Regions from separate parts of the Paraliobacillus sediminis genome, predicted to be linked through region 2. Evidence: riboswitches for the same ligand, from Rfam matches in the RefSeq annotation. Region 2 holds a riboswitch; each other region holds the start of a gene.

Region 1 (7,739 bases), on a different contig from region 2:
AGGGAATTGCAATTCAATTTGAAATAGACGGTAAAAAGGTGACAATTGGTGGTGCTGCTAAAGGGTCAGGGATGATTCATCCAAATATGGCGACGATGCTAAGTTTTATTACAACAGATGCCGCTGTTGAATATGAAGCCTTACAAAATGGATTGAGACAGTTAACGAATCAATCGTTTAATATGATTACGGTAGATGGAGATACGAGTACGAATGATATGGTACTTGTTTTAGCTAATGGGATGGCTGGAAATCAAACATTGAATCCAGAACATCCAGAGTGGAATGTTTTTCTTGAAGGACTTCAATTTGTTTGTCAGTCATTGGCTAAAGAGATTGCTAGGGACGGAGAAGGGGCTAGTAAACTGTTAGAAGTACAAGTTAAAGGTGCTAAAACGGAAAAGGCAGCACAAGCGATTAGTAAGGCGATTATTTCTTCAAACCTAGTCAAAACGGCTATACATGGTGCTGATGCCAATTGGGGACGTGTGATTACGGCAATTGGATATAGTGGAGAGATGTTAGAACCAAATGATGTTGCCGTTGCACTCGGTGAGATTGAAGTGGTTAAAAATGGTATGCCTTTACCGTTTGATGAAATCGAAGCAAAGCAGTATTTAATGCAGGACACTGTAACGATTCATGCTAGTGTTGGTAATGGAGAAGGAGAGGCCACTGCTTGGGGTTGTGACCTTTCTTATGAATATGTCAGAATTAATGCTTCCTATCGCACATAAGGGGATGGAAAAATGGAATATATCATAATTAAATGTGGTGGAAGTATTGTTGATCAGCTTCCACAAGCTTTTTATCAAAATATAGCTAGCATTCAGGCAGATAAAAAGGTGCAGCCGATTATTGTTCATGGTGGTGGTGCACTCATTTCCTCTCGTCTGAAGCAAATGAACGTTGCTACAACGTTTGTGAATGGTTTGCGTGTTACAACTACCGAAGTGCTAGATGTTGTTGAGATGGTCTTAAGTGGCTCTGTTAATAAACAAATTGTCCGTAATCTTATACAAGAGGATGCGGCGGCACTCGGGATGAGTGGTGTGGATGGTAATTTATTACACGCTGTAGAGGCGAAACAAGATAAAGGTCTTGGCTATGTTGGTGAAGTTGATGATGTTAATGTTGATTTATTACAGAATGTTATTGCGCAAGGCTATATTCCGGTTGTTTCACCAATTGCGATTGGTGAAGAGGGCCAACGTTATAATATTAATGCAGACACAGCCGCTGCCGCAATAGCACAAGCATTAAAAGCTAAACTATGTTTTATTAGTGATATTCCTGGAATTTATATCGAAGAGAACGATAAGAAAGTTACATTGCATCATACGGATAAGGCCCAAATTGAATCGTTAATAGCTACCAATGTCATTCAAGGTGGAATGATTCCTAAAGTGAGAGCAGCTTTAGCAGCACTTGCAGAAAATGTACCAGAAGTGGCTATTGTTAATGGAATGGATGCACAAGCTTTACTTGATTTTATCGATGGTAAAGCAGTAGGTACAAGAATTCGACTTGAGGAGGTTAGTCATGTCTGAAACAAGTTCTACAACTCAAATGTCAGCAGTAATGCAAACGTACAATCGTTTTCCCATCACATTAATGAAAGGGAAAGGAAGCTATGTTTGGGATGATACGAATAAAAAGTATTTAGATTATACAGCAGGAATTGCAACATGTAACTTAGGTCATGTTCCTGATGTTGTCAAAGAGGCAATTGACAATCAGTTAGAGAATTTATGGCACTGCTCCAATTTATATCAGATTCCGTCACAAGAAGCGTTAGCGAAGAAGTTGGTTGACAATAGTGCTGGTGATCAAGTTTTCTTTTGCAATAGTGGAGCTGAAGCGAATGAAGCGGCAATAAAAATCGCTAGAAGATATGCACAAAAAGTAAAGCAAAACAACGCCTATGAGGTTGTTACATTTAATCAGTCCTTTCATGGTCGTACATTAGCGACACTATCCGCAACTGGACAAGAAAAAATTCAAGAAGGCTTTCAGCCATTAATGCCAGGTTTTCGTTATTTACCTTATAACGATATAGCTGCTTTAGAAGATTTAATCCATCCCGAGACATGTGCGGTTATGCTGGAACTTATTCAAGGTGAGGGTGGTGTAATTCCAGCTAATCCTGTATGGGTTGAAAAACTTGTTCAACTATGTAAAGAAAATGACGTCCTTATCATGGTTGATGAAATTCAAACTGGCATGGGACGAACAGGAACGCTGTTTGCCTATCAACAATATGGATTTGAACCAGATGTAATTAGTGTGGCAAAAGGATTGGGTTCAGGTTTCCCAATTGGTGCTTTAATTGCTAAAGAGTATGTGGCAAAAGCATTTGAACCGGGATCACATGGCAGCACATTTGGAGGGAATCCACTTGCATCAACTGCTGGTTTAGCAACGATTACAGCGATGACAGATACGGATTTCCAACAAAAGTCTAATGTGCAAATGGAATATCTATGGACGAAATTAGAAGAACTAAATACCAAGTATGATCAGATAAGCAACATAAGAGGAAAAGGATTCTTAATTGGTATTGAAGTTACTGGTAAAGCTATTGATTATGTTACAAAGGCTCGAGAAGAGCATCAATTGCTTATTCTAATAGCTGGAGAAAAGGTGATTCGAATCCTTCCACCAATCACGACAACAAAAGCAGAAATTGATCAAGCGCTGGATATTTTAAATAAACTGTTTGCAGAAATGGGTTAGTCACTAAACTTTCTTACTATAAGAACAAGTGCGAAACGTTGACTACTTTAGGTTTAAAGTACATCTTATGTTACTTGACAGTTTCTAAATAAACATGCTTTCTAAAAAAATGTTGTATATTATGAAACAACCATAAATTCCGACGTAAACTTTATCATCACGCTACGTCAGCAAATGGTCTCGCTTTCCGTGCCCACGGAAAACGAAGTATATTTCCAAAGCGGTATGTCGCGTTATCATTATATATCACGTTCGAAGAATTCATCGCAATGTTACTTACGAAATGAGCACGAAGTCACCTTCATCTTTTGATTGCGAGACTTCCTAGTAACGTTAAGACTTAAATACCTGTTTCAGTCTGCGAAAGTTGAGTCACTAAATGAAAGTAAATTCGTTGACATCTTACTTGGGCCTCTATATAATAGTCCGAGTATATGGATACGATTCCGTTATAAAATGGGAGAGGTTCTTAGCAACAAACCCTCTATAAAAAACTAAGGACATATGACTGCAAAAGCCATATCCTTATAGGGATGGGCTTTTTTAATGTGTATGCAAAAGGGAGGTTAGCCAGATGGCTGGAAGAAGAGATGAAGACTTACAAGATCTATCGTTACTAGGGAATCAAGAGACGAAATACGCATTTGACTATACACCTGAAGTATTAGAAACGTTTGATAATAAACATCCAAATCGTGATTACTTTGTTAAGTTCAATTGTCCTGAATTTACAACATTGTGTCCAAAAACACATCAACCCGATTTTGGTGCTGTATATATTAGTTATATTCCAAGTGAGAAGATGGTCGAAAGTAAATCATTGAAATTATATTTATTTAGTTTTCGTAACCATGGTGATTTTCATGAAGATTGCATGAACATTATTATGAATGACTTAATTGAATTAATGGATCCAAGATATATAGAAGTTTGGGGTAAATTTACGCCAAGAGGTGGTATTTCTATTGATCCCTATTGTAATTATGGCAAAACAGGAACAAAGTATGAAAAAATAGCAGAGCATCGTTTAATGAACCACGATATGTACCCAGAAAAGATTGATAATCGCTAATGAGGGTTAGCTAAAGAACCTCCTTATATAGGTTAGGGGAGAAATGAAATGTTTGTCTATTTAAACGCATTATTTGTTGGATTATTAATATTATCAAATATTATTTCGGTTAAATTATTTAGCATTGGTGAATTTATCTTACCGGCAGCTGCAATTGTATATGTTGTCACTTATCTTATCACCGATGTTATTGGGGAAGTTTATGGTAAAGAGGCAGCAATGAAAACAGTTCGTGCTGGTTTTTTCACACAGGTAGTTGCACTTGTTTTCGTATTTATAGCGATTCACTTACCAGCAGCTTCTGCTTTTGGAATGCAAGCTGAATTTGAAGCGATATTAGGCGGAAGCTTCCGCGTTATGATTGCTAGCCTTTTAGGATATGTCGTTAGTCAACATATTGATGTGTCGATTTTTCATCGTCTTAAAAAACAACATGGTGAGAAAAAATTATGGCTACGTAATAACTTATCAACGATTTCAAGTCAATTGTTAGATACCATTATTTTTATCGTTGTTGCGTTTGTAGGAACAGTACCGTTTAATGTCTTAATTGGGATGATTCTTACACAATATGTTTTTAAATTTATCGTAGCAATTGCAGACACGCCGATCGCATATTTACTTGTTCGTTTAGCGAAAAAAGAGCAAGCAAAACAAGAACCAGCACCGGAAATGAAAGTTAGTTAATAGAGAAACCAGTACCCTTTACTAGGCGTACTGGTTTTTTGTTGGCAATTAAGAACATTGCTATCATTTCACACAATGTTTTTAATTTAGTAAGATGGTATAAAGAAGTAAATGCAATTACTCTGATTCTGGATCTTTTTTTGATAGAGTAGAAGATAGAAGGGAAGCTAGAATATACATGACGTTCTCTAAAAAAATAATATATGAAGGTTTTATGGTATTCTTGGCAACGTTATCCATTGCAACTTTATGGACTGACCTGCCATATACCAGTTATATTGTCTGGATCACGTGGGCTATATTCTTTGCTGACTTCGTATACCGTTTATATAAGAGTGAAAGTAAGTTTGACTTTTTGAAAAGTAATCCATTTTTACTAGTAGCAGCGATCCCTTTAGATGCTGTATTTCAAGTAGCTCGTTTTGCACGTATTCTACATCTGCTCCGGCTAAAAACGATTACAAAATATTATACGATGCCTTTTGTATCGTTTCTAAAGAAACAACATTACGGCTTAACTTCAGCTGTTATTTCGGTATTTTTAATTTGTATGATGGTAATTCTGGTGGTGATAGAACCGGGAATTATGAGTATGACAGATGCGGGTATTAGTGTAGTGACTGCAGTTACCTTTTTTGGTGAAGCGGCATTTTCTCCAAAAACAATGGTTGGGCATACTATTGTTGTTTTGATTACGATTATCGGTGTCATGATACATGGCTTTGTGATTAGTTTAGCTTTCGATTACGTAGCAAATACCAGATGGTTTAAGAAGGTAAAAGAAAAAACGTTCCAAAAAACGAATGCATGATAAAAAAAGGAGTGTAAAAAGCAAATGACAAAAACATTTAAAGCATATCAACTAACAAAAGAAAATGAGACAGTTACAGGAGCAGTAACAACACTAACAACAAACGATTTACCAGAAGGCGAGGTACTTATTAAAGTACATTATTCTAGCATCAATTATAAAGATGCAATGGCTAACACGAATAATAGTGTGATTGTAAAAAACTATCCTCAGATCCCTGGTATTGATTTAGTTGGTGAAGTTGTAGAGTCTGCTGATGATCAATTTGAAGAAGGTGATCATGTTATTGCAACGAGTTATGGGATAGGTGTCACACATGATGGCGGGTATAGTGAATATGCGCGTGTAGGCTCAGAATGGGTACTTCCCTTACCAAACGGACTTTCAATGAAAGATGCAATGTTATTTGGAACAGCAGGATTTACGGCAGCACTATCAATTGATCGTCTAGAGAAGAATGGATTAACACCTGAAAAAGGTCAAGTACTCGTGACAGGTGCTACTGGTGGAGTAGGAAGTATAGCAGTTGCTATGTTAGCTCACAAACGTTATAACGTTGTTGCAAGTACTGGTAAATCCGAGGCAACAGACTTTTTAAAGAAACTTGGCGCGAAGGAAGTGATTAGTCGTGAAGCGGTTTTCGATGGAGAAGTTAAGGCTGTAGCGAAACCACAGTGGGCAGCAGCAGTTGATCCTGTTGGTGGAAAAACATTAGCTTCTATTTTAGGTAAACTGCACTATGATGGTGGCGTAGCTGTTAGTGGATTAACGGGTGGCGTAGAAGTTCCAACATTTGTTTATCCGTTTATCTTACGAGGTATTAGCTTAATTGGAATTGACTCTGTTAATTTTCCAATGAATAGAAGAAAAGAGATTTGGGATCGGGTTGCGACTGACTTAAAACCAAGCAAGGATATATTGGAGATTATCTTGAATAAAGAAATAGGTTTGGAACAATTAGCGGATGAATTACCTAATTTGATTGCTGGAAAAGCTTTGGGAAGAACGATAGTTAAAGTCGTGACGAAATAATTAGATCGAACTAACAATAACAAGAATAAAAGTATACTTTCTTATTTATTGAAAACACTATGTTTGATAGTAAATAAGAAAGGAATGACTAATTGTGAAAATGCGCAAGAGATTGTTATTGTTAGTTCTTTCAATGGTTATGCTTGGTTTTGGAGCAACGATGGTTGGGGCAGAGAAAGACCATCCGAAACCAAAATTTCAAGAAGTTGAATTAAGTGAAAAGCAAACCAAAGAATTGAAAACAATGTATGAGGACTTGGTTAATCAAAGAAAAGGAATTGTTGAGAAGTACAAAGAGTTTGGTGTCTTATCAGAAGAAGATGCTACAAAAATGGAAGAACATTTAGATATGTTTATGGAAAAGATGCAGGAAGATGGATTTGTTCCGAAATGGCAGGAACATAAAAAGAAAGATAGCCAGGATTAATTATACGAAAACCCAATTCTAATAGAGTTGGGTTTTTTGTGTAACAATCTTGAAAGTTGTTTACATGAATAATAAATTTTATTGCATAACTTGTATGGCTTTTAAGTATATTTAGTATAAGAGATATATAATAGATTTAAAAAATCACAAAAATTAAAACTAGTATTCCCTTTTAATACGCGGTTTTTCTAATTTAAAAGACCCTTTTTAAAATTAATTTATAAAAATATCATAATATATATTGATTGTACGTACAAATTATATTACTATAAGATTAAATGATATAAAAATTACGTATGAAATCAGGTTCATATTGAAAGGCGTTGACTAAATTATGTTAGAAGTATTAAAAGAACAAGTGCTTGAAGCAAACTTAGCTTTACCGAAACATCAATTAGTCACTTTTACCTGGGGTAATGTAAGCGGTTACGATAAAGAATCAAACTTAGTCGTGATTAAGCCTAGTGGTGTACCATACGAAGAATTGACTACAGATGATATGGTTGTTGTTGATTTAGATGGGAATATCGTAGAAGGAAATAAAAAGCCATCTTCCGATACAGCCACTCATCTTGTATTATACAAGAATTTCCCTGGAATTGGTGGGGTTGTTCATACGCATTCACCTTGGGCAACAAGTTGGGCACAGGCAGGTACGGGGATTCCTGCTTTAGGAACGACCCAGGCAGATTACTTTTATGGATCTGTTCCATGTACAAGGCGTATGACGGAAGATGAAATCAAAGGCGAGTATGAATTAGAAACTGGAAATGTAATTATTGAGACATTTAGGCATGTGGATCCACTCGCAGTGCCCAGTGTACTAGTTCATAGTCATGCACCTTTTAACTGGGGTAAGGACCCAGCTGAAGCTGTGCACAATGCAGTTGTATTAGAGGAAGTAGCTAAAATGGCGTTACGCACCTATCAAATTAATCCAAATACGCCAAATATGCAACAAGTTTTATTGGATA
Region 2 (7,739 bases):
TTAGTATCTGACCAAAGTATATGCTCATCATCAAAATCAGTATAATGACCGTGAGACTTAACCTCATCAACTCTCCAAATAGCATCTCCTGTCTTACCGTATTTAACAAGATCACTAGAGTCTTCAACGTAAGAATACTCGCCATCTAAAATTAATAGGGTATCTGCACCATAGTCTTGATTAGTTACTAAATTCAGGTAACCGTAATCCTCTGCAAACTCTTCGTTGTACTCATCTATAGAAATTATATCTCTTGTTACACCTATCATATCTTCGTCAATAAGCATCCGTCTAGGATCTCCGTCTTCCTCACCCTTAATTCTTCCATCAGCAGTCAGGAACTCTGAATCCTCAGAATCTTTAACCTCTTCCTTTGAATCTTCATTCTCTGAAGAAGTAGCATCATCACCACAAGATGCAAGTAGCAATCCCGCCATTATTACCATTATCATGAATACATATCTTTTGACAAATACCATTTAAATCTACCCCCTACTTTAGCTATCTATGTAAAATTGACTAGAATATTACATGTAATCAATGGACTTCAGCATGAATAAAGAGTACTACCAAATGATTAAGTAGTACTCTCCTAATTGTGATACTTTTAATATCATTACTATAAATACTATAGCATGGCAGACTAACTTCCTATTTCTGCTAATTCTATAACATGTCTAAAACCATGTCAATACTGCTTGTTAATTTAACTCTATCATAGGTTACTCATAATCGATGATCTTATGGCTACAAATGAATTAAAAGTAAACAACATATATGACTGCAACTAATAAAATCCGATAGATCGCGAAAGGTACTAGTTTTACTTTGTTAATTAGTTTCAGAAAAAACTGTATAGAAATTAAAGCGAAGATAAATGCACTGATAAATCCAACGATAAAAAATGGGATGCTCTCTACAGTAAAGTATTGCAAATTTTTCAATAAAGATATCAAACTGGCTCCTAGCATAATAGGAACAGCCATGATAAATGTGAAATCAGCGGCAGCTCGATGGCTCATCCCTAACATAACACCACCAGAAATCGTAGATCCAGACCTTGAAAAACCTGGCCAAAGTGAAAAACACTGAATAAGTCCAATTAAGAGTGCTTGTCGATACGTAATTTGATCAACAGTTTCCACGGGTACAGATGCCGCTTTTTTACTAATAATATCAGCAAGTATCATTAGTATTGCACCAACTACTAAACCAATTAGAACTGTTTCTATTGAGAATAAATATTCATCAATATAATCCTCGAATAAAAGCCCTAAAACGCCAGCAGGTATAAGTCCTACTATCACTTGTGACAGCTTGAGCCTTGGTTTATCGATGTTGCTTTTATTTGTTTTCCAGTTTAGCATATCAATAAAACGATGCCTAAAAATGATTACAACTGCTAAAATCGATCCTAATTGAATCATAACTTTAAATGTATTCGCAACATATTTAGTTAAAAATACTTCTGATTGCAACCACATATCGTCCACAATAATCATATGTCCAGTTGAGGAGACTGGCGCGAACTCAGTCAACCCCTCTACCATACCTAGTATAATCGCCTTTACTAACATAAAAATATCCATTAACGTTTCTCCCGTTCTCTCATGCATTAAATGTTATATAATTTTATTAATCATAATCGCTAATTAAATATATAGCTAGCTTTATTTTATTTAACATCGAACATAATCATTCAATTAAAAATGTATGATGCACGTATTCTTGGCATGCCTATAAAATATATACTGATAAATGGTCGATACAAAAGTATTATGGCTTTGCTACCAACCAATTTGTATATTTACCTTGCTTGGTTTTAAGTATCAGAATGATTAATCAACAAAAAATGATGATGCTTTGGGAAATTTATAATAAATTGAGGATAATAATGGTAGTCTTAGATTATCTATGTTTATGAAATAATTATATTTGCTATTCAACTAACGGAACAGTCATCTTTAATAAAGATAACGATTTATATGGTGAAATCGATATAAAAAGAAATTTTAAATTAGAGGAGAGATTGATTTGAAGAATAAATCAAGAAAATCTTTAACAAATAGGTTATTAAAACCAATGAAGGTGATAAAATTGAAAAAGAGGATTCCTAATAGTAGTATACTTATAATATCAATGCTAATAAGTGTGTTTTACTACACAGGTTTAAATAAAAAAATAGCCATTAATTGGTTGAACTGTGAAGTTGCCACTACTACAATCGAGTCAATAGCTTTACATTCAATGCCTTTCATAATGATTCTAATTTATGCTCTATTTCGTTTCATATTTAGAACTTCCCAAGATAATATAAGCGATAATATGAAAGAAATACTAATTATGATTACTTTATTAACGATTTTTACAATCTACATGACGATCATTATTATTAATTTGGGTTACAATCTTGATGTGAACGTAATAATGGGACTAATTTTTTCATTTATCTTAATGATCACCGGTTATTTAATGCCAAACGTAAAAACAAATTCGATAGTCGGAGTGCGTACAGAATGGACAATGAGTGATGAAAGAGTTTGGGATATAACACATCGATTCACAGGTAAGTTGTCCCTTTTGACCGGTATTATAAGTATCATACTTATAATAATTATTCCCAAGTACAGCTTTATCTATGGATTTTCTTTGGTTATGATAGTTGCTGCTATAGCGATAATCCACTCTTATATAACATATAAAAAAATTGTCAATCTGGATAGTTAACACTAAATAAAACTTTTTTTAGGGCTGTGTTTCGATATGAAACTGAACTTACATAGCCACGTGTGCCGCACATTCGAATAATATTGTACTAATGGGCGTAATCAAAAATTTCAAGGGTGTTAAATTATATTCCATTGAATCAGAGAAACGCAATAGTTAGAATAAATTACAAATAAAAAAAGAATATCCAATTGGATATTCTTTTAAACGCCACGCTTATTACCCCAGACAAGTGCATGAACTTGTGGCAGAACACGAGCATGATTTAATTTTGTGGATGCAACAACTTTATCTATCAACCATTCATATTTATCTAGTAGATGACTGGCAAGGTTTGCTGCGTTATTTTCTGCGAGTTCATCATTACCTACTTGCAAAAAGAACGCAATAGTAGGATATCTTTGGTGGACCTTTTCCGCATACAGTAAGTCTGCGTCATCGAATACGACTACTTTTAGACTGGTCTGATGTATATGATTACCAGTTTGTAAGTTCTCAATAATAAGATCAAGTTTCTCCCAATCTGTCTTCATCTTTGAACTTGGTGGTTTTGGTGAAATAGTGAGGTCATTAACCTTAAGAAACCATTCCTGCCAACGACTTCCTTGTGTTTCAAGTGCTACTTCCATATCGTGGTCATGCAAGGCGTCAACTAACTCATCAAGCTTTGCCAAAAGTGCAGGATTTCCACCTGATATTGTAACATGATCAAATTTATCTCCACCTGTTTCTTTTAGTCTATCCATAATTTCATCTGCAGTGAGTCTTTCAATTTGGTCCTTTGCACTGCCGTCCCAAGTAAAAGCAGAGTCACACCAAGAGCAACTGTAATCACAACCGGCTGTTCGAACAAACATTGTTTTCCGACCAACGACCATACCCTCACCTTGGATGGTTGGTCCGAATATTTCTAGTACAGGGAATTTATTCAACGTTCATCCACTCCCGTCTAGCTTCAGCATAACTCGTTGGTGTTTCGTAAAGTTTAACAAACTCTACACGGTTTTGGTTTGATTGCTTTAGAAGGGCTTGTTCCATCTTTTGATAAATCCAAACCACCATATTTTCTGCCGTTGTGTTCATATTAGGTAACGTATCGTTTAAATAACGATGATCAAGATGAATTTCAATCTCTTCCTTCCAAATCTCTTTGATATCGCCAAAGTCAATAACCAAGCCAATCTCATCTACCATACCACTTATTCCGAAAATAACTTTGTACGTATGTCCATGTAAGTTTTTACACTTTCCCTGATAACAATGAAGGTGATGTGCAGCATCAAAAGTGAACTCTTTACTAACCATCACCCGTTTTGTATGATATTTGAGCTCATGATGTTTTATATCCTCATTAATCTTCTGTAAGTTTTCAACAATTGTAAAACCGTACATTAACCGCTCACCTCATTACGTTCTTTAAGGTACGTATCGAGTCCGTTCTGACGTAACTTACATGATGGACATTCTCCACAACCGTCCCCGCGAACACCGTGGTAACAGGTTAATGTTTTTTCACGAATATAATTGAATCGATTTAACTCATCTGCTAACTTCCATGTCTCGGCTTTATCTAACCACATTAGTGGCGTATGAATAACAAATCCATCATCCATTGATAAGTTAAGTGTGACATTTAACGATTTAATAAATATATCACGGCAATCTGGATACCCACTAAAATCTGTCTCACATACACCTGTGATAATGTGTTTTGCACCAATCTGTTTAGCTAATATCGTAGCAAAAGATAAAAAGAGTAAGTTTCTACCAGGAACAAATGTCGAAGGTAATTCGCCATTATCACCATCTTTAACCTCGATATCATCACGCGTTAACGCACTTGGCGCTAATTGGTTTAACAAAGACATATCTAAAACATGATGCTTGACGTTTAATTCTGTAGTAATTTCTTTCGCAACTTCTATTTCATTATTGTGCCTTTGATTGTAATCGAATGTGACAGTTTCAACATGTTCATAATTTTGAAGTGCCCAGAACAAACAGGTGGTGCTATCTTGTCCTCCACTAAATACAACAATTGCTTTACTATTTTTTTTCATAAAAAAATTCTCCTTCCATTAAAAAAGAGAATTCTACACACCATACAAAACAAAAAAACGTCACCTAAAGGAAGGTAGCGTCCATCCTTAGTTTTTTATAGAGGGTGTAGCTAGAACCTCTCCTGCAAGATTGCAGACTTAATATTTATTTTCTAGTTACAGTATAGCATAAAATATTATTGAAGTGTTTTTTGATGTGTTCTACCCATCTTTTTAAATAAATCGGGACATCTGTCCATATCATTTTGTTTGTAATCCCATAGTATACTCTTAGAGTCATTAAGAAAAGGAGGGATTTACAAATGGGTGAACCAGTAGCAGCTGCACCAGCAGGATTTGGTGGAGGTTTTGCATTACTCATCGTATTGTTTATATTGTTAATAATTATAGGAGCTTCTTATGGTGGAGGTTTCGGTTACTAAAAAGAAGAAAATCTGTCTAACGAATAGATAAGGAGGAAAAATATATGAGTTTAGGATATGGCGGTTATGGCGCTCCAGTCGGATACGGTGCAGGTGCTGGATGTGGTGTAGTTCCAGGCGCGGGATTTGGCGGAGGATTTTCATTAATTGTTGTATTATTTATCCTTCTAATTATTGTAGGTGCAGCTATTTATTAATAGCTAAATAATAGAAATATGAGGCGTGCACCGAAGATTATGTGCACGCCTTATATTATTTCATATATTTAGGTATGCTTGATTTCCTGTTTTTTTGACCATTGGGTTATACTTTTGTAAACATCTTTACTAAAAACCTTATAACCCTCAGCTGTAAGGTGAATACCGTCATCACTAATTAATTCGGCTAGATCTCCTGCTTTTTTTATTGCGCTTCTAACATCAATTTTAAGCACGCCTAACTCATCTGCTAATTTATTAAGATTGCGGTTATAAATACCATGCCAGTGTTCAATACCACCCATGGAACTAATCAGATGTCCAACTACATCGGTATATTTGTCAGAAATACTTTTATAATAACGTACTGGATCTAATGGTGGCAATGTAGAAATAATAGGTGTTATGCCACTTTCTTGTACTTTTGTAACCATTGTTCTAATGTTATCTATATAGCGATCAATTGGAACGATGGGAGCGTGTTCAACGCCTGGACTTTTGACAACCTCTTTCCAATTAAAGTTGCAATCATTTCCACCAATTTCGATTATGGCATAATCAGGATGTTGTTCAATTACGTCTTTATCTAATCTGGAAAGCAGAGAATCAGAATTATCATTAAAAACACCTTTGTTAATAACGGTAACATCTTCTCCCTCATTTTCAGCAAATAATTGTTGTAAAAAGGCTGGATAGTTTTCTTTCAAAATACGTAATCTTCCCTTTGCTACAGATACACCACGCGTAAGGCTATCGCCGAAACAAATTATTTTCATATCTATCACCTTCTATAATTCAATAATACCTATATTATAGCATTATTTCATTCGAATAATGCACCAATAATTATACGAATTTCGACTATTTGCTAAAGGTTATTTTCAAAAATATTGTTGTTTTTTATTATACATAAAATTAATATTATTGGAAATTATGCTATTATAGAATATATCAATAGTTGCATTTATAAAGGAGTGAAGTTAGGAATGAACGATGTTTTCATCGTATCTATGTTGGCATTTCTATTTTTGACATACAAATTCATCAAAGTTTTTAAGACTAAAGAAGTTCCTAAAAACAATAAAATTATCGCTTGGTCTATATATGGATTTTGCATTGTTGGATTGATTTCAGTAAATATGCTGTTTTAGCTGGTGTTATATATTTAATAAATATTTTATTCTAAATAACTAACCCTTCTCTCCGTTACCTTAATATTTTAAGGGGTTAGAAAGAAGGGCGAAAATTAGTGTTTTGTTGCTCTTATAATTTTGGCTTTTAATCAGTTCTTATAGTCTTAATATTAGCTATTTCTTAAATTTCCTCGGGTATGATACATATTGCTAAAATATAAATCAAAACTAAAGTTGGATTAAATATTGTCAAAGCTGTATATACCAATCTTAAAATTGTTGGGTCAATATTATAGTAATTACCAATTCCTCCAAATACACCAAACAATTTCCTATCACCAAGAGAACGGGTTACTCTTTTTATCAATTTTAATCCTTCCTTCCCATTAAAACGCTATATATAATTATACGATTTTCGATTGAAAAGGTGTCATAAAGCATTGATCGTGTTGGTTCATATGCAAATTATTCAGTTAAGTAAGTAACGGTCTCTTTATCCGATTTAGTTGGTAAGCTAAACGCTTGCTGATAGGCTTCATGACCTTTACCAGTAATAATAATCCAATCACCATTTTGACTGGTTTCCATTGCTTGTTGAATTGCTAAGGTTCGATCTGGAATAACTAATCCTTTATGGTTACCAATAGTGTTGTGGATATTTTCAAGTGTCTCAATCATAACTTCTAAAGGTACTGCATTTAAATCATCCAATGTTAACAAATATTGATCACTAAGTTCAGCTGTAATTTCAAGCATGTCTCTTCTCTTAGCTTTATCTCGATTCCCTCTAAAGCCAAATATATGAACAATTCTTTTAGCCCCAGCTGTTTTAGCAGTATGTAGACAATGATAAAAAGCGTCTGTTGTATGCGCGTAATCAACAACAACATTTGCGCCATTCAGTTGTGGAAACACTTGAAATCGTCCATCAACACCTGGAAAGTCTTTTAATGACTGACTTATTAATTTTTCGTTAGCTCCAAGTTGTCGTGCAACTGCATAAGCCATACTGGAATTATATATATTATGAATGCCCTTCATAGATGGATTTATTTCTTCGGTTCTGCCTTGGTTTTTAAGTTTGAAAGAACCATCCTGTTTGGTTATTTCAATACAGTAGTCGTTAGAAGAACTTTTACCTATTGTAGAAGTTTTAATTTCACGATGCTTTAACCGTTCATTTAACTTCTTGCCCCAACT
Region 3 (7,739 bases), on a different contig from region 2:
CAAAGTATATGCTCATCATCAAAATCAGTATAATGACCGTGAGACTTAACCTCATCAACTCTCCAAATAGCATCTCCTGTCTTACCGTATTTAACAAGATCACTAGAGTCTTCAACGTAAGAATACTCGCCATCTAAAATTAATAGGGTATCTGCACCATAGTCTTGATTAGTTACTAAATTCAGGTAACCGTAATCCTCTGCAAACTCTTCGTTGTACTCATCTATAGAAATTATATCTCTTGTTACACCTATCATATCTTCGTCAATAAGCATCCGTCTAGGATCTCCGTCTTCCTCACCCTTAATTCTTCCATCAGCAGTCAGGAACTCTGAATCCTCAGAATCTTTAACCTCTTCCTTTGAATCTTCATTCTCTGAAGAAGTAGCATCATCACCACAAGATGCAAGTAGCAATCCCGCCATTATTACCATTATCATGAATACATATCTTTTGACAAATACCATTTAAATCTACCCCCTACTTTAGCTATCTATGTAAAATTGACTAGAATATTACATGTAATCAATGGACTTCAGCATGAATAAAGAGTACTACCAAATGATTAAGTAGTACTCTCCTAATTGTGATACTTTTAATATCATTACTATAAATACTATAGCATGGCAGACTAACTTCCTATTTCTGCTAATTCTATAACATGTCTAAAACCATGTCAATACTGCTTGTTAATTTAACTCTATCATAGGTTACTCATAATCGATGATCTTATGGCTACAAATGAATTAAAAGTAAACAACATATATGACTGCAACTAATAAAATCCGATAGATCGCGAAAGGTACTAGTTTTACTTTGTTAATTAGTTTCAGAAAAAACTGTATAGAAATTAAAGCGAAGATAAATGCACTGATAAATCCAACGATAAAAAATGGGATGCTCTCTACAGTAAAGTATTGCAAATTTTTCAATAAAGATATCAAACTGGCTCCTAGCATAATAGGAACAGCCATGATAAATGTGAAATCAGCGGCAGCTCGATGGCTCATCCCTAACATAACACCACCAGAAATCGTAGATCCAGACCTTGAAAAACCTGGCCAAAGTGAAAAACACTGAATAAGTCCAATTAAGAGTGCTTGTCGATACGTAATTTGATCAACAGTTTCCACGGGTACAGATGCCGCTTTTTTACTAATAATATCAGCAAGTATCATTAGTATTGCACCAACTACTAAACCAATTAGAACTGTTTCTATTGAGAATAAATATTCATCAATATAATCCTCGAATAAAAGCCCTAAAACGCCAGCAGGTATAAGTCCTACTATCACTTGTGACAGCTTGAGCCTTGGTTTATCGATGTTGCTTTTATTTGTTTTCCAGTTTAGCATATCAATAAAACGATGCCTAAAAATGATTACAACTGCTAAAATCGATCCTAATTGAATCATAACTTTAAATGTATTCGCAACATATTTAGTTAAAAATACTTCTGATTGCAACCACATATCGTCCACAATAATCATATGTCCAGTTGAGGAGACTGGCGCGAACTCAGTCAACCCCTCTACCATACCTAGTATAATCGCCTTTACTAACATAAAAATATCCATTAACGTTTCTCCCGTTCTCTCATGCATTAAATGTTATATAATTTTATTAATCATAATCGCTAATTAAATATATAGCTAGCTTTATTTTATTTAACATCGAACATAATCATTCAATTAAAAATGTATGATGCACGTATTCTTGGCATGCCTATAAAATATATACTGATAAATGGTCGATACAAAAGTATTATGGCTTTGCTACCAACCAATTTGTATATTTACCTTGCTTGGTTTTAAGTATCAGAATGATTAATCAACAAAAAATGATGATGCTTTGGGAAATTTATAATAAATTGAGGATAATAATGGTAGTCTTAGATTATCTATGTTTATGAAATAATTATATTTGCTATTCAACTAACGGAACAGTCATCTTTAATAAAGATAACGATTTATATGGTGAAATCGATATAAAAAGAAATTTTAAATTAGAGGAGAGATTGATTTGAAGAATAAATCAAGAAAATCTTTAACAAATAGGTTATTAAAACCAATGAAGGTGATAAAATTGAAAAAGAGGATTCCTAATAGTAGTATACTTATAATATCAATGCTAATAAGTGTGTTTTACTACACAGGTTTAAATAAAAAAATAGCCATTAATTGGTTGAACTGTGAAGTTGCCACTACTACAATCGAGTCAATAGCTTTACATTCAATGCCTTTCATAATGATTCTAATTTATGCTCTATTTCGTTTCATATTTAGAACTTCCCAAGATAATATAAGCGATAATATGAAAGAAATACTAATTATGATTACTTTATTAACGATTTTTACAATCTACATGACGATCATTATTATTAATTTGGGTTACAATCTTGATGTGAACGTAATAATGGGACTAATTTTTTCATTTATCTTAATGATCACCGGTTATTTAATGCCAAACGTAAAAACAAATTCGATAGTCGGAGTGCGTACAGAATGGACAATGAGTGATGAAAGAGTTTGGGATATAACACATCGATTCACAGGTAAGTTGTCCCTTTTGACCGGTATTATAAGTATCATACTTATAATAATTATTCCCAAGTACAGCTTTATCTATGGATTTTCTTTGGTTATGATAGTTGCTGCTATAGCGATAATCCACTCTTATATAACATATAAAAAAATTGTCAATCTGGATAGTTAACACTAAATAAAACTTTTTTTAGGGCTGTGTTTCGATATGAAACTGAACTTACATAGCCACGTGTGCCGCACATTCGAATAATATTGTACTAATGGGCGTAATCAAAAATTTCAAGGGTGTTAAATTATATTCCATTGAATCAGAGAAACGCAATAGTTAGAATAAATTACAAATAAAAAAAGAATATCCAATTGGATATTCTTTTAAACGCCACGCTTATTACCCCAGACAAGTGCATGAACTTGTGGCAGAACACGAGCATGATTTAATTTTGTGGATGCAACAACTTTATCTATCAACCATTCATATTTATCTAGTAGATGACTGGCAAGGTTTGCTGCGTTATTTTCTGCGAGTTCATCATTACCTACTTGCAAAAAGAACGCAATAGTAGGATATCTTTGGTGGACCTTTTCCGCATACAGTAAGTCTGCGTCATCGAATACGACTACTTTTAGACTGGTCTGATGTATATGATTACCAGTTTGTAAGTTCTCAATAATAAGATCAAGTTTCTCCCAATCTGTCTTCATCTTTGAACTTGGTGGTTTTGGTGAAATAGTGAGGTCATTAACCTTAAGAAACCATTCCTGCCAACGACTTCCTTGTGTTTCAAGTGCTACTTCCATATCGTGGTCATGCAAGGCGTCAACTAACTCATCAAGCTTTGCCAAAAGTGCAGGATTTCCACCTGATATTGTAACATGATCAAATTTATCTCCACCTGTTTCTTTTAGTCTATCCATAATTTCATCTGCAGTGAGTCTTTCAATTTGGTCCTTTGCACTGCCGTCCCAAGTAAAAGCAGAGTCACACCAAGAGCAACTGTAATCACAACCGGCTGTTCGAACAAACATTGTTTTCCGACCAACGACCATACCCTCACCTTGGATGGTTGGTCCGAATATTTCTAGTACAGGGAATTTATTCAACGTTCATCCACTCCCGTCTAGCTTCAGCATAACTCGTTGGTGTTTCGTAAAGTTTAACAAACTCTACACGGTTTTGGTTTGATTGCTTTAGAAGGGCTTGTTCCATCTTTTGATAAATCCAAACCACCATATTTTCTGCCGTTGTGTTCATATTAGGTAACGTATCGTTTAAATAACGATGATCAAGATGAATTTCAATCTCTTCCTTCCAAATCTCTTTGATATCGCCAAAGTCAATAACCAAGCCAATCTCATCTACCATACCACTTATTCCGAAAATAACTTTGTACGTATGTCCATGTAAGTTTTTACACTTTCCCTGATAACAATGAAGGTGATGTGCAGCATCAAAAGTGAACTCTTTACTAACCATCACCCGTTTTGTATGATATTTGAGCTCATGATGTTTTATATCCTCATTAATCTTCTGTAAGTTTTCAACAATTGTAAAACCGTACATTAACCGCTCACCTCATTACGTTCTTTAAGGTACGTATCGAGTCCGTTCTGACGTAACTTACATGATGGACATTCTCCACAACCGTCCCCGCGAACACCGTGGTAACAGGTTAATGTTTTTTCACGAATATAATTGAATCGATTTAACTCATCTGCTAACTTCCATGTCTCGGCTTTATCTAACCACATTAGTGGCGTATGAATAACAAATCCATCATCCATTGATAAGTTAAGTGTGACATTTAACGATTTAATAAATATATCACGGCAATCTGGATACCCACTAAAATCTGTCTCACATACACCTGTGATAATGTGTTTTGCACCAATCTGTTTAGCTAATATCGTAGCAAAAGATAAAAAGAGTAAGTTTCTACCAGGAACAAATGTCGAAGGTAATTCGCCATTATCACCATCTTTAACCTCGATATCATCACGCGTTAACGCACTTGGCGCTAATTGGTTTAACAAAGACATATCTAAAACATGATGCTTGACGTTTAATTCTGTAGTAATTTCTTTCGCAACTTCTATTTCATTATTGTGCCTTTGATTGTAATCGAATGTGACAGTTTCAACATGTTCATAATTTTGAAGTGCCCAGAACAAACAGGTGGTGCTATCTTGTCCTCCACTAAATACAACAATTGCTTTACTATTTTTTTTCATAAAAAAATTCTCCTTCCATTAAAAAAGAGAATTCTACACACCATACAAAACAAAAAAACGTCACCTAAAGGAAGGTAGCGTCCATCCTTAGTTTTTTATAGAGGGTGTAGCTAGAACCTCTCCTGCAAGATTGCAGACTTAATATTTATTTTCTAGTTACAGTATAGCATAAAATATTATTGAAGTGTTTTTTGATGTGTTCTACCCATCTTTTTAAATAAATCGGGACATCTGTCCATATCATTTTGTTTGTAATCCCATAGTATACTCTTAGAGTCATTAAGAAAAGGAGGGATTTACAAATGGGTGAACCAGTAGCAGCTGCACCAGCAGGATTTGGTGGAGGTTTTGCATTACTCATCGTATTGTTTATATTGTTAATAATTATAGGAGCTTCTTATGGTGGAGGTTTCGGTTACTAAAAAGAAGAAAATCTGTCTAACGAATAGATAAGGAGGAAAAATATATGAGTTTAGGATATGGCGGTTATGGCGCTCCAGTCGGATACGGTGCAGGTGCTGGATGTGGTGTAGTTCCAGGCGCGGGATTTGGCGGAGGATTTTCATTAATTGTTGTATTATTTATCCTTCTAATTATTGTAGGTGCAGCTATTTATTAATAGCTAAATAATAGAAATATGAGGCGTGCACCGAAGATTATGTGCACGCCTTATATTATTTCATATATTTAGGTATGCTTGATTTCCTGTTTTTTTGACCATTGGGTTATACTTTTGTAAACATCTTTACTAAAAACCTTATAACCCTCAGCTGTAAGGTGAATACCGTCATCACTAATTAATTCGGCTAGATCTCCTGCTTTTTTTATTGCGCTTCTAACATCAATTTTAAGCACGCCTAACTCATCTGCTAATTTATTAAGATTGCGGTTATAAATACCATGCCAGTGTTCAATACCACCCATGGAACTAATCAGATGTCCAACTACATCGGTATATTTGTCAGAAATACTTTTATAATAACGTACTGGATCTAATGGTGGCAATGTAGAAATAATAGGTGTTATGCCACTTTCTTGTACTTTTGTAACCATTGTTCTAATGTTATCTATATAGCGATCAATTGGAACGATGGGAGCGTGTTCAACGCCTGGACTTTTGACAACCTCTTTCCAATTAAAGTTGCAATCATTTCCACCAATTTCGATTATGGCATAATCAGGATGTTGTTCAATTACGTCTTTATCTAATCTGGAAAGCAGAGAATCAGAATTATCATTAAAAACACCTTTGTTAATAACGGTAACATCTTCTCCCTCATTTTCAGCAAATAATTGTTGTAAAAAGGCTGGATAGTTTTCTTTCAAAATACGTAATCTTCCCTTTGCTACAGATACACCACGCGTAAGGCTATCGCCGAAACAAATTATTTTCATATCTATCACCTTCTATAATTCAATAATACCTATATTATAGCATTATTTCATTCGAATAATGCACCAATAATTATACGAATTTCGACTATTTGCTAAAGGTTATTTTCAAAAATATTGTTGTTTTTTATTATACATAAAATTAATATTATTGGAAATTATGCTATTATAGAATATATCAATAGTTGCATTTATAAAGGAGTGAAGTTAGGAATGAACGATGTTTTCATCGTATCTATGTTGGCATTTCTATTTTTGACATACAAATTCATCAAAGTTTTTAAGACTAAAGAAGTTCCTAAAAACAATAAAATTATCGCTTGGTCTATATATGGATTTTGCATTGTTGGATTGATTTCAGTAAATATGCTGTTTTAGCTGGTGTTATATATTTAATAAATATTTTATTCTAAATAACTAACCCTTCTCTCCGTTACCTTAATATTTTAAGGGGTTAGAAAGAAGGGCGAAAATTAGTGTTTTGTTGCTCTTATAATTTTGGCTTTTAATCAGTTCTTATAGTCTTAATATTAGCTATTTCTTAAATTTCCTCGGGTATGATACATATTGCTAAAATATAAATCAAAACTAAAGTTGGATTAAATATTGTCAAAGCTGTATATACCAATCTTAAAATTGTTGGGTCAATATTATAGTAATTACCAATTCCTCCAAATACACCAAACAATTTCCTATCACCAAGAGAACGGGTTACTCTTTTTATCAATTTTAATCCTTCCTTCCCATTAAAACGCTATATATAATTATACGATTTTCGATTGAAAAGGTGTCATAAAGCATTGATCGTGTTGGTTCATATGCAAATTATTCAGTTAAGTAAGTAACGGTCTCTTTATCCGATTTAGTTGGTAAGCTAAACGCTTGCTGATAGGCTTCATGACCTTTACCAGTAATAATAATCCAATCACCATTTTGACTGGTTTCCATTGCTTGTTGAATTGCTAAGGTTCGATCTGGAATAACTAATCCTTTATGGTTACCAATAGTGTTGTGGATATTTTCAAGTGTCTCAATCATAACTTCTAAAGGTACTGCATTTAAATCATCCAATGTTAACAAATATTGATCACTAAGTTCAGCTGTAATTTCAAGCATGTCTCTTCTCTTAGCTTTATCTCGATTCCCTCTAAAGCCAAATATATGAACAATTCTTTTAGCCCCAGCTGTTTTAGCAGTATGTAGACAATGATAAAAAGCGTCTGTTGTATGCGCGTAATCAACAACAACATTTGCGCCATTCAGTTGTGGAAACACTTGAAATCGTCCATCAACACCTGGAAAGTCTTTTAATGACTGACTTATTAATTTTTCGTTAGCTCCAAGTTGTCGTGCAACTGCATAAGCCATACTGGAATTATATATATTATGAATGCCCTTCATAGATGGATTTATTTCTTCGGTTCTGCCTTGGTTTTTAAGTTTGAAAGAACCATCCTGTTTGGTTATTTCAATACAGTAGTCGTTAGAAGAACTTTTACCTATTGTAGAAGTTTTAATTTCACGATGCTTTAACCGTTCATTTAACTTCTTGCCCCAACTATCATCAGTATT

The links. A riboswitch is a leader RNA that binds a small molecule or an ion and turns the genes downstream of it on or off. The one in region 2 is predicted to bind preQ1.
Region 1: it holds a riboswitch for preQ1, as region 2 does, so the genes downstream of both, queF (preQ(1) synthase) here and queC (7-cyano-7-deazaguanine synthase QueC) in region 2, are expected to answer to the same signal.
Region 3: it holds a riboswitch for preQ1, as region 2 does, so the genes downstream of both, queC (7-cyano-7-deazaguanine synthase QueC) here and queC (7-cyano-7-deazaguanine synthase QueC) in region 2, are expected to answer to the same signal.

The regions. Positions count from the first base shown of each region.
Region 1 is NZ_QJSI01000001.1:382,832-390,570, forward strand. Features, by position in the region: gene argJ (bifunctional ornithine acetyltransferase/N-acetylglutamate synthase) at 1-737, shown strand, start outside; gene argB (acetylglutamate kinase) at 750-1,550, shown strand; gene D2K60_RS01715 (acetylornithine transaminase) at 1,543-2,736, shown strand; PreQ1 riboswitch class I at 3,193-3,240, shown strand; gene queF (preQ(1) synthase) at 3,311-3,808, shown strand; gene D2K60_RS01725 (queuosine precursor transporter) at 3,857-4,495, shown strand; gene D2K60_RS01730 (hypothetical protein) at 4,674-5,306, shown strand; gene D2K60_RS01735 (acrylyl-CoA reductase family protein) at 5,331-6,338, shown strand; gene D2K60_RS01740 (DUF2680 domain-containing protein) at 6,439-6,765, shown strand; gene araD (L-ribulose-5-phosphate 4-epimerase) at 7,100-7,739, shown strand, end outside.
Region 2 is NZ_QJSI01000002.1:375,317-383,055, forward strand. Features, by position in the region: gene D2K60_RS07995 (hypothetical protein) at 1-479, opposite strand, end outside; gene D2K60_RS08000 (undecaprenyl-diphosphate phosphatase) at 759-1,589, opposite strand; gene D2K60_RS08005 (SdpI family protein) at 2,035-2,727, shown strand; gene queE (7-carboxy-7-deazaguanine synthase QueE) at 2,931-3,659, opposite strand; gene queD (6-carboxytetrahydropterin synthase QueD) at 3,652-4,119, opposite strand; gene queC (7-cyano-7-deazaguanine synthase QueC) at 4,119-4,787, opposite strand; PreQ1 riboswitch class I at 4,869-4,913, opposite strand; gene D2K60_RS08025 (YjcZ family sporulation protein) at 5,090-5,209, shown strand; gene D2K60_RS08030 (YjcZ family sporulation protein) at 5,254-5,406, shown strand; gene D2K60_RS08035 (SGNH/GDSL hydrolase family protein) at 5,475-6,182, opposite strand; gene D2K60_RS08040 (PspC domain-containing protein) at 6,721-6,906, opposite strand; gene D2K60_RS08045 (UDP-N-acetylmuramoyl-L-alanyl-D-glutamate--2,6-diaminopimelate ligase) at 7,005-7,739, opposite strand, start outside.
Region 3 is NZ_QJSI01000003.1:610,598-618,336, reverse strand. Features, by position in the region: gene D2K60_RS15745 (hypothetical protein) at 1-467, opposite strand, end outside; gene D2K60_RS15740 (undecaprenyl-diphosphate phosphatase) at 747-1,577, opposite strand; gene D2K60_RS15735 (SdpI family protein) at 2,023-2,715, shown strand; gene queE (7-carboxy-7-deazaguanine synthase QueE) at 2,919-3,647, opposite strand; gene queD (6-carboxytetrahydropterin synthase QueD) at 3,640-4,107, opposite strand; gene queC (7-cyano-7-deazaguanine synthase QueC) at 4,107-4,775, opposite strand; PreQ1 riboswitch class I at 4,857-4,901, opposite strand; gene D2K60_RS15715 (YjcZ family sporulation protein) at 5,078-5,197, shown strand; gene D2K60_RS15710 (YjcZ family sporulation protein) at 5,242-5,394, shown strand; gene D2K60_RS15705 (SGNH/GDSL hydrolase family protein) at 5,463-6,170, opposite strand; gene D2K60_RS15700 (PspC domain-containing protein) at 6,709-6,894, opposite strand; gene D2K60_RS15695 (UDP-N-acetylmuramoyl-L-alanyl-D-glutamate--2,6-diaminopimelate ligase) at 6,993-7,739, opposite strand, start outside.